DNA from 4 places in the Gordonia sp. NPDC058843 genome. Region 1 is predicted to be linked to each of the others. Evidence: predicted binding sites of a transcription regulator. Region 1 holds the regulator's gene; each other region holds the start of a gene.
What was found. The regulator LexA, encoded in region 1, represses DNA repair genes until DNA is damaged. The targets are predictions, from matches to a motif close to CGAACANNTGTTCG.
Positions count from the first base shown of each region.

Region 2: ACFW3F_RS06420 (DUF222 domain-containing protein) is a predicted target of LexA. The motif match lies at 1,723-1,736, and genes of this name have one in related genera.
Region 3: ACFW3F_RS14990 (DUF222 domain-containing protein) is a predicted target of LexA. The motif match lies at 1,582-1,595, and genes of this name have one in related genera.
Region 4: ACFW3F_RS13420 (DUF222 domain-containing protein) is a predicted target of LexA. The motif match lies at 1,444-1,457, and genes of this name have one in related genera.

Region 1 is NZ_JBHYNC010000001.1:129,784-132,859, forward strand. It holds gene ACFW3F_RS00615 (LysM peptidoglycan-binding domain-containing protein) at 1-494, opposite strand, end outside; gene lexA (transcriptional repressor LexA) at 726-1,430, shown strand; gene ACFW3F_RS00625 (phosphoenolpyruvate--protein phosphotransferase) at 1,408-3,076, opposite strand, start outside.
Region 2 is NZ_JBHYNC010000006.1:78,233-81,308, forward strand. It holds gene ACFW3F_RS06415 (arabinosyltransferase domain-containing protein) at 1-1,443, opposite strand, end outside; gene ACFW3F_RS06420 (DUF222 domain-containing protein) at 1,767-3,076, shown strand, end outside.
Region 3 is NZ_JBHYNC010000021.1:4,617-7,692, reverse strand. It holds gene ACFW3F_RS14995 (bifunctional lysylphosphatidylglycerol flippase/synthetase MprF) at 1-993, opposite strand, end outside; gene ACFW3F_RS14990 (DUF222 domain-containing protein) at 1,626-3,076, shown strand, end outside.
Region 4 is NZ_JBHYNC010000017.1:28,472-31,547, forward strand. It holds gene hisD (histidinol dehydrogenase) at 1-896, opposite strand, end outside; gene ACFW3F_RS13415 (hypothetical protein) at 937-1,203, shown strand; gene ACFW3F_RS13420 (DUF222 domain-containing protein) at 1,488-3,076, shown strand, end outside.

The sequences.
Region 1 (3,076 bases):
GAAGGCAGATCGTTCATCGCGACGATCTCGTCGATCACGACCTCACGCGGCATCTCGGGCGCCACCCGGCCGGCGATCGTGCTGAGCGAATCCCCCGAGCGGACGTGGACGACCTCCGCGCTCACCGCGGCAGGCGTCATCGAGTCCGAGTAGTTCTGCCCGACGACACCGAAGACCCACACGACGAACGCCAGCCCGACGCCGGCGAGGACGGCGACCGCGGTGCGGCGACGGCGACGGAACACCGCCGCATTCGGCGCGACCGGGCCCCGGCCCCTCGCCCCCATCGGCGAACCGCAGTGCGTGCCACCCAGGCGTGGGGTGAGCGGCGATGAGCCACCCGCCGGCCGGTTGCCGGAGGGCCGGGTGTCCACCGGCCTGGTGCCGTCGGAGAGCGGGGCCCGGGTCCGGACACGATCGGCGCGATCGGTGCTCGCCCGGGTGACGACGGGGCGTTCGGCGTGGACGGGAGCGACGAGAGTGGCGGTGCGCATGGTGCCCTCCGGGAGTTCTGGTGTGCTGGGTGTGCGGTTGTTCGGTGTTCGAACTTCGATCAGGTGTTCGATGCACTGATGTTCGAATTTGTAGCACGGCGCACCGACAAAGTCTCGCGACACATCGAACAAATGTTTGAGGTGATGCCCGCACTCCGCTAGGCTCGGACGCGGCTGAGACATCCCACGGGCCATCTACCTGCACGTTCCGAAAGACGAGAGGAACCGAACATGAGTGACACCGGCGATAGGCGCGGCCGAGCGCGGGGCGCCGACACCGAGGCCCCGATCGACGTCGCCGCCGCCGAGGCCTCACTCACCCCGCGGCAACTCGGGGTCCTGGAGGTGATCCGCCGTTCGGTACGCGAGCGCGGCTACCCGCCGAGCATCCGGGAGATCGGCGACGAGGTCGGCCTGGCCTCGACGTCGTCGGTGGCCCATCAGCTGCGGACGCTGGAACGCAAGGGACTGCTCAAACGCGACGCGAATCGGCCCCGAGCGGTCAACATCGCCCCGAGCGAACCGCCCACTCCGGAGAACCCGACGGCGAGCCAGTTGCCCGAGCCGACCTTCGTGCCGGTCCTCGGACGGATCGCGGCCGGCGGTCCGATTCTCGCCGAAGAAGCCGTCGAGGACGTCTTCCCGCTGCCCCGCGAACTGGTCGGCGAGGGCTCACTCTTCCTGTTGCGCGTCGTGGGCGAGTCGATGATCGACGCCGCCATCTGCGACGGCGACTGGGTGGTGGTCCGCCAGCAGAACGTCGCCGACAACGGCGACATCGTCGCGGCCATGATCGACGGCGAGGCCACGGTGAAGACCTTCAAGCGTCAGGGCGCCAACGTCTGGCTCATGCCGCACAACGAACTGTTCGATCCGATCCCCGGTAACGACGCCGTCATCCTCGGCAAGGTCGTCACCGTGATGCGGCGAGTCTGACCTCTCCACCGACCGAACGGTCGAGCACTGCCGCGGCGGCCTCACGCGCCGCGGCGGGGTCGGAGGTGGCCAACGCGGCGTCGGCGGCCGCGCGACAGTCCTGCGCGGTCACCTCGCCGAGTCGTGCTCCCACCGCGGCCGCTGCGGCCGGCGCGCTGGAGAGCGAGGTCACCCCGAGTCCGACGAGCACGCAGGCGAGATTCGGATCGGCGGCCGCCTCCCCGCACACCCCCACCGGCTTGACCTGACGGACTCCCGCGGCGGCGACTCCGGCGATCAGGCTGAGCACGGCGGGTTGCCACGGGTCGGTGAGCCCGGCGAGATCGGCCGACATCCGGTCGGCCGCCATCGTGTACTGGGTGAGGTCGTTGGTGCCGATCGACACGAAGTCCACCTCGGCGAGGACCGCCTCGGCCAGGATCGCCGCAGCGGGCACCTCGATCATGACCCCGGCCACCAGACCCCGGCCACGGACCTCCGCGGCGAACACGCGCGCCTCCGCCGGCGAGGCGATCATCGGCGCCATCACCCACGGCGCGACCTCGACACCCTCTGCGGCCCGCGCGATCGCATCGAGTTGATGCGTACGGATCTCGGGATGTGCGAGCGCGATCCGATCCCCTCGGACACCGAGCGCGGGATTGGATTCGTCGGGATGCGTCACGAAACGGAGGGGTTTGTCGGACCCGGCGTCGAGGGTGCGGATCACCACCTTCTGTCCGTCGAACGCGTCGAGGACCTCACGGTAGATCGCAGCCTGCTCGTCGACCGTCGGTTCGTCGGCGCGTTCGAGGAACGCGAGTTCGGTGCGGAAGAGTCCGACACCCTCGACGGGGTGGCCGGCCGCGGCCCTTGCCGACGATCCGTCGGCGACGTTGGCGAGCACCGAGACCGGAGCACCGTCGGCGGTGTGGCCCGGGCCCGTCCAGCCGGCGACGACTTCGGCGTGCCGCCGGTCCTCGTCGACGCGCGTCCGGGCTGTCTCCGTGTCGGGCTCCACTTCGATCCGCCCGGTCGTCCCGTCGACGAGAATGGTTGTGCCGGATTCGATCTCGGCGAGATCGGCGACTGCCACCACACACGGGATGCCCAGTTGCCGCGCGATGATCGCGGTGTGACTGGTCGGTCCGCCCAGGCGGGTGACGAGAGCGATCGTGCTCGTCGGGTCGAGGCCCGCGGTGTCGGCGGGTGCGAGGTCGTCGGCCAGCAGCACCGACGGCACCTCCGGTGTCGGCACGCCCGGTTCGGGTAGGCCGAGCAATTCGGCGAGGACGCGGTCCCGGACATCGTTCAGATCGGTGACCCGCTCGGCCATGAGCCCACCGAGTTTGGTGAACACCGCCGCGAACTGGTCGGTGGCCACGACGGCAGCGGCCTCGGCGGAGGCGCCCTTGGTGATGAGGGCGGTTGCGGCACCGATCCAGCCCCGGTCCTCGGCGAGGCCCGCTGTGGCCGCGAGCACCTCGGCAGCCACCCCGGTGTTCTGCGATGCGCGGGCGCGCAGTCGCGCGGCGACCACTCCGGCCGCGGCGGCGAAGCGCGTCACCTCGTCGGCGCGGCGCTCCTCGGCGATCTCCACACCGACGCCGAGCTTCTCCGGGGAGTGATCGGGCCGCTCGCCCGGCCACAGCGCGGGACCGTGGGCC
Region 2 (3,076 bases), on a different contig from region 1:
GGCGATCGGGGCGACGAGGGTCAGGGTCGACGTCCAGACGGAACCGCCGAGTCGCCTACGGCGATCGATCAGGATGTGCAGGAGCGAGCGGGCCGCCACCAGCAGGATGGCCACCCCGACGACGCCGTGCGGGGCGAGGGCGAGGGTGAACCCCGCGATGAGGGCGGCCAGGGCTGCCGGAAGCAGTCGTCGGGTTGCGATGGCATACTCAGCGGCCCACCAGGTGAGCAGCGATGCCAGGACGATGATGCCCTCACTGCGCAGGCCGCTGCAGAACGGCATCCAGAACGCGGCGAACGTCAGCGCCGCTGCCCACGTCGCCCACGAACTCTGCCGCACGGCCGGTCCGAGGCGGGGTAGCAACACCCGGCTGAGGACGAACCACGACACGAGTCCGGCGATCAGCTGCGGGATGTGCATCCACAGCACAGTCGGCGAGACCGACGACCAGGCCGCGAGGAAGCTGTAGTACCAGTCGAACGGCGCCTCGGGGATTCCGTAGAAGCGGTAGTAGTTGGCCAGATAGCCGAAGCCGTCGGCGGTCCGGCCCATGTTGAGGATGTAACCGTCGTCGGGGGACCCCGCGCCGAGGACGCTCCAGACCAGCAGGATCGCGGTGACGACGAGGTCGGCGGCTCGAGGCTTCAGCGAATGCCACCACGCGCGGGTCCGCGCGCCGACCCGCCGGTGGTATCCGCCGAGCCGGTCGAGAATTCCCAGGGCGAGGATGGCGACGAGCACCGACAACGCGGCGAGCACCATCACGACGATCTTGAGGACCGACGGTGACGACTCGTACCGGTTGTCGATGGTCACCTGCACGCGCATGCCGTCGGCAGCGGCGGCGCGTGCCTGCTCGGGGCTGAGGTTGCTGAAGATGCCGTCGACCTGCGGGCGACGGTCGGGCGGCAGTGTCGTCGACTCGCCGAGCCCGACGAACTCCGCACCCGGTCCGGTGGGCGCGGAGAAGATGCGGAGTTCCTGGCATCGGTCGAGGTCCGCGCGCGCGGCGGTGGCCGCGAGACTGTTCCGGAAGGTCACGGTGATCGTGGCATCGGTGGCTGTGACCCACAGCGACGACGACTTCGATCGCGGCGCGTTGGTCGGCATCGTGGCGAGGACAACGCCGTCCGGTGCAGACGCCAGGGTCGCGCACGGGATGCGTGCGTCGAGGGTCTGCGGCGTCTGCGCGATGAGTGGCGCCATCACCGACGAGGTGTCGGCGCTCAGGTCCTGCCCGGCCGGCCACTCGAAACCGGCGTCGACGGCCTTGACCGGCAGCAGCGGGGTGAGGGCGCACAACACGATGCCCGCGATGCCGGCCACGATCGCGATCCACCGGGCGGTACCCACGGAGATCCTGGTCCCTTGCCCCGACGATTCCGCCCCCGACGACGACGGTTCTGCGGAATCCTCAGGCGAGGTCGGGGCAGTCACAGGCACGGTGCCTCATCGTAAGCGACGCCCCCCGGGCCACCTAGTGCCCACCCCGCAGCCCTGATCGATGAGGTGCGTGAACGTCGGTACCACTGCTCCCTGAGGAGCGCCCGGAGCTTGTGAAGGGCGCGTCACGAAGGGTCCCGCCCGCGCGGCAGCTCAGATCTTGCCCGCCGGCGGAGACTACCAGCAACCACCGACAATCTAGAGCTGCGACTCTGCGAAGCAAAAATGCTGTAGGACAACATGTTTCGAGCTGACGATCGTCATTCTTTCGTGTACACTCGAACGTACATTCGCAGCAACGGTTCTCGGGGGAGGTGACCGTCATGACCGACACCACACACGCCGACGGTTCTCTGCCGACATCTCGTGCGGCCGAGCTCGTCGCCGAACTGCACCGGATCATCGACGACTTGCAGACCGTCGACCTGGGCCCGTGCTCGGATACCGAGCTCATCGAGGTCGCCGCCGACACCGAAAAAGCCATCGCCCGCCTCACCTACACCGGCGACCGGCAGATGGTCACCATCGCCGACCGCGACCTCCCCCATCGCACCGGGCACCGCAGCATCACCGCATTCATGACCCACCGACTCCGGGTGTCCGACCCGATGCGCCGCAACCACCAACGCGACGCCACCGCCAGCCACCTCACCCACACCGGCGAAGCCCTCGAACCCGAACACCCCACCCTCGCCACGGCCTTGGCCGACGGCAGCGTCGGCACCGCACACGTCCGCGCCGTCATCGACGTCCTCGACCAGATCCCCCACGCCGTCGACCACGATGTAAAGGTTGCGGCCGAACGACAGATGACCGAGATCGCCGAAGCCCACACGCCCGCCGACATCACCCAGTTGGGTGCCCGTCTGCTCGCCCATCTCGATCCCGACGGCACCCTCACCGACGATTCGGAACGCAAGCGGCGGCGCAACCTGTGGGTCAACCGGCAACGCGCCGACGGCACCGCCAAACTCACCGGCACCCTCGCCCCCGAACTCGCCGCCCGCGTCACCATGCTCTTGGCCGTGTGGGCCAAACCCGGCATGAACAACCCAGGTGATCCAGATTCGCCGACCGGTTCGGTCGACGACGCCGACCCCGACCAACTCGCTGCCGCTGCTGACCGCGACGACCGCACCCCCGCTCAGATCAACCACGACGCACTCAACGCCCTTCTTAAGGCTGTCCTCGAGGACGGACTGCTCGGGAGATCTCACCGCGGGCTACCCGTGCAACTGATCATCAAAGCCGACCTCGACGACCTCGCCCGTGAAGCCGGGCTCGCGACCACCGCCACCGGCACCCTGCTACCCATCCCCGACCTCATCGACCTCGCCGCGACGGCCGCCGATGTCCAACCGTGGTTGGCGATCTTCAAGAACTCCACGGCCGTGCCGCTGTACTTCGGGCGCGGCAAACGTCTCGCCACCCGCGCACAACGCCTCGTCTCCTTCGCCCGCCCCGACGGCGAGGTCTGCTCGGCACCCGGCTGCGACCAGCCCGCCACCCACGTCGAAATCCACCACGCCCAGAAGGACTGGGCCAAAGGTGGTCTCACCGACATCGACCAACTCGCCCCCGCCTGCCCGCGCCACAACCGCATGGTCGGTGACCAGCCCGGCCAGTACACCAC
Region 3 (3,076 bases), on a different contig from region 1:
GAACCGGCCCGGGATGAGGATGGCCAGCACGAGCACCCACAGGAGGGTGGTGCCCAGGGTGACGGCCCCCTCGGTCGACATGTCGGAGAAGATGACGAGGAACACCGCCAGCACGGTCACGATGACGTTGAGCGCGCCGAGAACGACGGCCACCCACCACGCCCACCGTTTGCCCCGCCGCAGTTGATCCGCGATGAGCACATTGATGACGAGCCCGATCAGCATCGTGAACACCGAGTCGTCCCCGGAGTCGGTGGGACCGAGCGGTCCGCTGCCGGGGAACAGGAACACCAGCAGGTTCGCGCCCGCGATGATCAGCAGCGCAGCGCAACCCAGCATGCGGACCTCGCGCCGCGTGCGCGGAACCCAGCCGCGCTCGTTGGAGGCGAAGAACTTCTCCCCGACGATCAGCATGATCACGGCCGCGAGGACGTACTCGACCGAGGCGAGCGTCCCCTCGAACAGGAAAGCCACCGAGACGATGGCCCCCAGCAGGACCCGCACGCGCAACCGCCACGGTGAACGCACGGTCGCGGAGGCCACCGCCACCGCCGAGACCACCAGCGCCCCGACCCCCGTGGCACGCGAGTCCGCCAGTTGTTCGGCCCAGCGCCAGGACGTGACCTCCGAGGACAGCAGCCACAGCAGCAGAACCGTCAGCAGACATGAGACGAGGTGACCACCGACACCGACCAGAACAGCTCTGACGGTGCCCAATTGCCATTCGGCCCAGCCCATACCGACAACGACCGCCACCACCGCCAGCAGGTACAGCCAGGGGCCGGGTTCGACGAAGGCCGACGTCACAGGCGTCCACCACCGCCCCTCGCGGAGAGCGGGCAGTCCGAAGGCGACCTCGCGATACCAGGACTTGTCCGACGCCCGACCCCACAGCGACCCCGTCGCTGCGCCGACGATCAACAGGGCCGCCGCGAGGGCGACGGTGAACGGGAGCCGGCGCACGACTGTGAGCCACGACACGTCAGAATGCATGGTCAACCGTACGACGACACTGCCGCGGCCACACGGTCATCGCGATGATCGATCACTCCGTGGGCGTCGCACACCAGCGTTCGTCGTCACGGCGCCAGACCGTGGACATGTCGTCGATGAGTATCGCAAAGGACTGCGTGGAAGTCGCGGCCCGCAGAGGCGCGCTACTTGCACATCGCGCGCATCCAAGCCGTTGGCGCTGCTGCTCGCCGCTCCCGCTGACAAACCGAGGAGCCGTGGCCCCTCCTACCCACTCCGAAAGAGCCGCCAGCTGTGCGGTTCCCGAAGTCCGGAACGAGCGGCCCGCCGGGGTCGAGCAGAGCAACGACACAGGGTCGGGCGGTCGTGTCCGCGACCGGCAGACTTCGACTCGACCGATGGACTTCGATCGAGGTCTGGGAGTCGAGTTGAAGTCTGTCGGTCACGAAACGGGGCGTCGCCGACCATTCGTGGCTCGTCGCCATCGCCTCTCGCGCAGGGATCACGCGCGATGCCCGCATCTCAGCCCAATAGCATTGCCCACCGACAAAACGGTTCGATGGATCGTTCTCGAAAGTCGTTGCGCTACAGCGCGATCACGAGTAGATTGGAACATGCATTCGACACAATCGTCAGCCGGGGGGTGTGGTCCAGTGATCGAGTCCGTCACCGATCATGACCTGCCTCCGTCCCGTGCGGTCGAATTGGTGGCCGATCTCCACCGCATCCTGGACGAACTGCAGACCGTGGCACTGTCTCCGTGCACCGATGCCGAACTCGTCGGCGTCGCAGCGGGCACCGAACGCGCCATCGCGCGCCTGACCGTCGCCGGCGACCGACAGATCGATCAGATCGAGGCTCGCGACCTTCCCCGCAAGACCGGTTGCCGAACGCTCATGCAGTTCATGACACATCGGTTGCGTGTCTCGAATCCGATGCGTCGCCGCAAGCAGATGGACGCGACCGCCCACCGCACCAGCCTCGGCGGCGACGTCCTACAGCCCGAACACCCCTGCCTCGCTGAAGCTTTTGCGCAGGGAACGGTGGGTACGGCGCACGTCCAGGCCGTACTGGACGTCCTCGACCGCATCCCGGCAGCCGTCGAACACGATGTGCGAGTCGCCGCGGAACGACAGATGGCCGAGATCGCGACCGACCACACCCCCGCTGACGTCGCACAACTCGGCGCCCGCCTCCTGGCGCACCTCGATCCGGACGGCAAGCTGTCCGACGACACCGACCAGAAGCGACGCCGCAATCTGTGGATCGGCCGGCAACGCGCCGACGGCACGGCCAAACTGTCCGGCACCCTCAGCCCCGAACTCGTCGCCCGACTGACGATGATGCTCGCGGTGTGGGGGAAGCCCGGACTGAACAACCCCGCCGACCCCGATTCGCCCCGCGGGCCGGCCGGGCACGCCGACCCCGACGCTGTGGCAGCCGCTGCCGATCGTGACGGTCGTAGCCTCGCCCAGATCAACCACGACGCGCTCGATGCCGCACTCGCCGCAGGGTTCGCGGACGGATCGCTCGGGAAGTCGCACCGCGGCCTCCCCGTGCAATTGCTGATCAAGGCCGACCTCGGCGACCTCGTCCGGGAAGCCGGACTCGCCACCACCGCGACCGGAACCCTGCTGCCCATCAGAGATGTCATCGCGCTCGCCGCGGATGCGCAGCCGTGGCTGGCGGTGTTCAAGGACGCCACTACCGTCCCTTTGTATTTCGGACGCGGCAAGCGCTTCGCCACCCGGCACCAGCGCCTCGTGTCCTTCGCCCGACCCGACGGCGAGGTGTGCTCGGCGCCGGGATGCGACCAACCGGCGACCCACGTCGACATGCATCACGCACAACGGGACTGGGCCGACGGTGGGGTCACCGACATCGACGACCTCGCACCCGCCTGCCCGCGTCACAACCGCATGGTGGGCAAGAAGCCCGGCCAGTACACAACCCGGGTGGTGCGCGACGGCCCCGACGAGGGGCGGTGCGCGTGGCGACTGAACGCCGAACCGGGCGTGCCACCCAACCCCGAACACATCAACCGCCGGCCCGACATACCCAGGCGATACGCAGAACACCTCCATACCGTGCGCGACGAGATCCA
Region 4 (3,076 bases), on a different contig from region 1:
GCGTCGAGCGCGGCGTCGACGGCGTCGGCGAGGGCGGCGCTGTCGGTGACGAGCACCGAGGCCGCGAGGACGTCGTGTTCGGCCTGACTGATGAGATCGGAGGCGAGGATGCCGGGATCGGCGGAGTCGTCGGCGAGGATGGCGATCTCGGTGGGTCCGGCTTCGGAGTCGATGCCCACCACGCTGCGGCAGAGGCGCTTGGCGGCGGTCACATAGATGTTGCCGGGTCCGGTGATGAGGTCGACCGGGTCGAGGACCGCGTCCGGCGCCTCGGCCTGCGCGGTGTCGACGCCGCCGTAGGCGAGGAGGGCAATGCCCTGGGCGCCGCCTACCGCCCACACCTCGTCGACACCCAGCAGCGCGCACGCGGCGAGAATCGTCGGGTGCGGCCACCCGCCGAAGTCCTTCTGCGGGGGCGAGGCGACGACGAGCGACCCGACGCCGGCCTCCTGAGCGGGGACGACGTTCATGATGACCGACGACGGGTAGACGGCGTTGCCACCGGGAACGTAGAGGCCGACGCGGCGGACGGGGATCCACTTCTCGCTCACCACGCCGCCCTCGACAACCTGGGTGCGGGTGGTCTCCCGGCGCTGGTCGGCGTGGACCTTGCGGGCCCGGGTGATCGACTCGCGCAGTGCGTCGACGACCTGCGGGTCGAGCGTGTCGAGCGCATCGGCGATGACCGTCGCAGGTACACGCACCGACGCCGGGCGTACGCCGTCGAACTTCTCGCCGTAGTCGAGTGCAGAGGCGGTGCCGTTCTCGGCCACCGAATGCACGACCGGTGTCACCGTGTCGAGGACGGCATTGACATCGGTACCCCCGCGGGGCAGCGCACGACGCAACTCGGCGAGTGTCGGCGTGCTACCGCGCAGGTCAATTCGGGCGAGCATGATCTCTCCTGGTGGCTGACGAAATACCCAACAAGGATACGTGTCGGGTGCCAGCGGGTTTCTGGTGCGGGTGATGCACAGGATCTCCGCGAAAGAGCTGCGGCAGTATGGTCCGGTATCCGGGCGAAATTGCCGCAACAATCAGCCGAGCTCGCGAACCGTTGACTGTGCGCTGTTTTTCGTCGACTGTGCGCTGTATTTCGCCGACTGTGCCGCCGAAACCCACTCTCGCCACCTGCTTGTCGGGGTCACCGCGCGACGCGTGTCCGATCTGCGAACGCCGCCGTCTCTCTACTGCCTGCTGTGAGCGCACGACGACGCGGCCGGTGCCGTGACCCCGATACGAGGACACCGTTCTCGGCGTACTCCCCGAGCACGGCGGCGCGGTGCTCAGCCGGGTGAGGAGGACGGGCTGTTCGCGGCGTCGGTGACGATACTGGGGCTTCTACCATGGACCACCGACAGTTCCAGCCGTCCGCACATCAGATCAATAGATCTGCGCGACAACATATTTCGAACCCACCACCGCCCGATTCTCGTGTACACTCGAACATACATTCGCAGCAATAGTTCTCGGGGGAGGTGACCGTCATGACCGACACCACACACGTCGACGGTTCTCTGCCGACATCTCGTGCGGCCGAGCTCGTAGCCGAACTACACCGGATCATCGACGAACTGCAGACCGTCGACCTGGGCCCGTGCTCGGATACCGAGCTCGTCGAGGTCGCCGCCGACACCGAGAAAGCCATCGCCCGCCTCACCTACACCGGTGACCGGCAACTCGTCACCATCGCCGACCGCGACCTCCCCCATCGCACCGGGCACCGCAGCATCACCGCATTCATGACCCACCGACTCCGGGTATCTGACCCGATGCGCCGCAACAACCAACGCGATGCCACCGCCACCCACCTCACCCACACCGGCGAAGCCCTCGAACCCGAACACCCCACCCTCGCCACGGCCTTGGCCGACGGCCGCGTCGGCACCGCCCACGTCCGCGCCGTCATCGACGTCCTCGACCAGATCCCCCACGCCGTCGACCACGATGTGAAGGTCGCGGCCGAACGACAGATGGCCGGGATCGCCGAAGCCCACACGCCCGCCGACATCACCCAGTTAGGTGCCCGGCTGCTCGCCCACCTCGATCCCGACGGCACCCTCACCGACCATTCCGAACGCAAGCGGCGCCGCAACCTGTGGGTCAACCGCCAACGCGCCGACGGCACCGCCAAACTCACCGGCACCCTCACCCCCGAACTCGCCGCCCGCATCACCATGCTGTTGGCCGTGTGGGCCAAACCCGGCATGAACAACCCAGGTGATCCAGATTCGCCGACCGGTTCGGTCGACGACGCCGACCCCGACCAACTCGCTGCCGCTGTTGACCGCGACGACCGCACCCCCGCTCAGATCAACCACGACGCGCTCAACGCGCTACTGAAAGCTGTCCTCGAGGACGGGCTGCTCGGGAGATCGCACCGCGGACTACCCGTGCAACTGATCATCAAAGCCGACCTCGACGACCTCGCCCGTGAAACCGGGCTCGCGACCACCGCCACCGGCACCCTGCTGCCCATCCCCGACCTCATCGAGATGGCCACCGATGTTCAACCGTGGTTGGCGATCTTCAAGAACCACACGGCCGTGCCGCTGTACTTCAGGCGCGGCAAACGTCTCGCCACCCGCGCACAACGCCTCGTCTCCTTCGCCCGCCCCGACGGCGAGGTCTGCTCCGCGCCCGGCTGCGACCAACCCGCCACCCACGTCGAAATCCACCACGCCCAGAAGGACTGGGCCAAAGGTGGTCTCACCGACATCGACCAGCTCGCCCCCGCCTGCCCGCGCCACAACCGGATGGTCGGTGACCAGCCCGGCCAGTACACCACCCGGATCGAACGGTCCGGACCCGACGAGGGCCGCTGCCTCTGGCGGTTGAACGCCGAACCCGGCGCGCCACCCAACTCCGAGCGCCTCAACCGCCGACCCGACATATCCCGGCGGTTCGCAGAACATCTGAACACCGTGCGCGACGAGATCCACGGACCACCACCCCGAGGGTTTCGCAGGCTCGGTCGCCGGACCCTTCGTGACGCGCCCTCCGCAAGCTCCGGGCGCTCCTCAGGGAGCAGGGCTACCACGCCCTCCGCAAGCTCCGGGCGCTCCTCAGGGAGCAG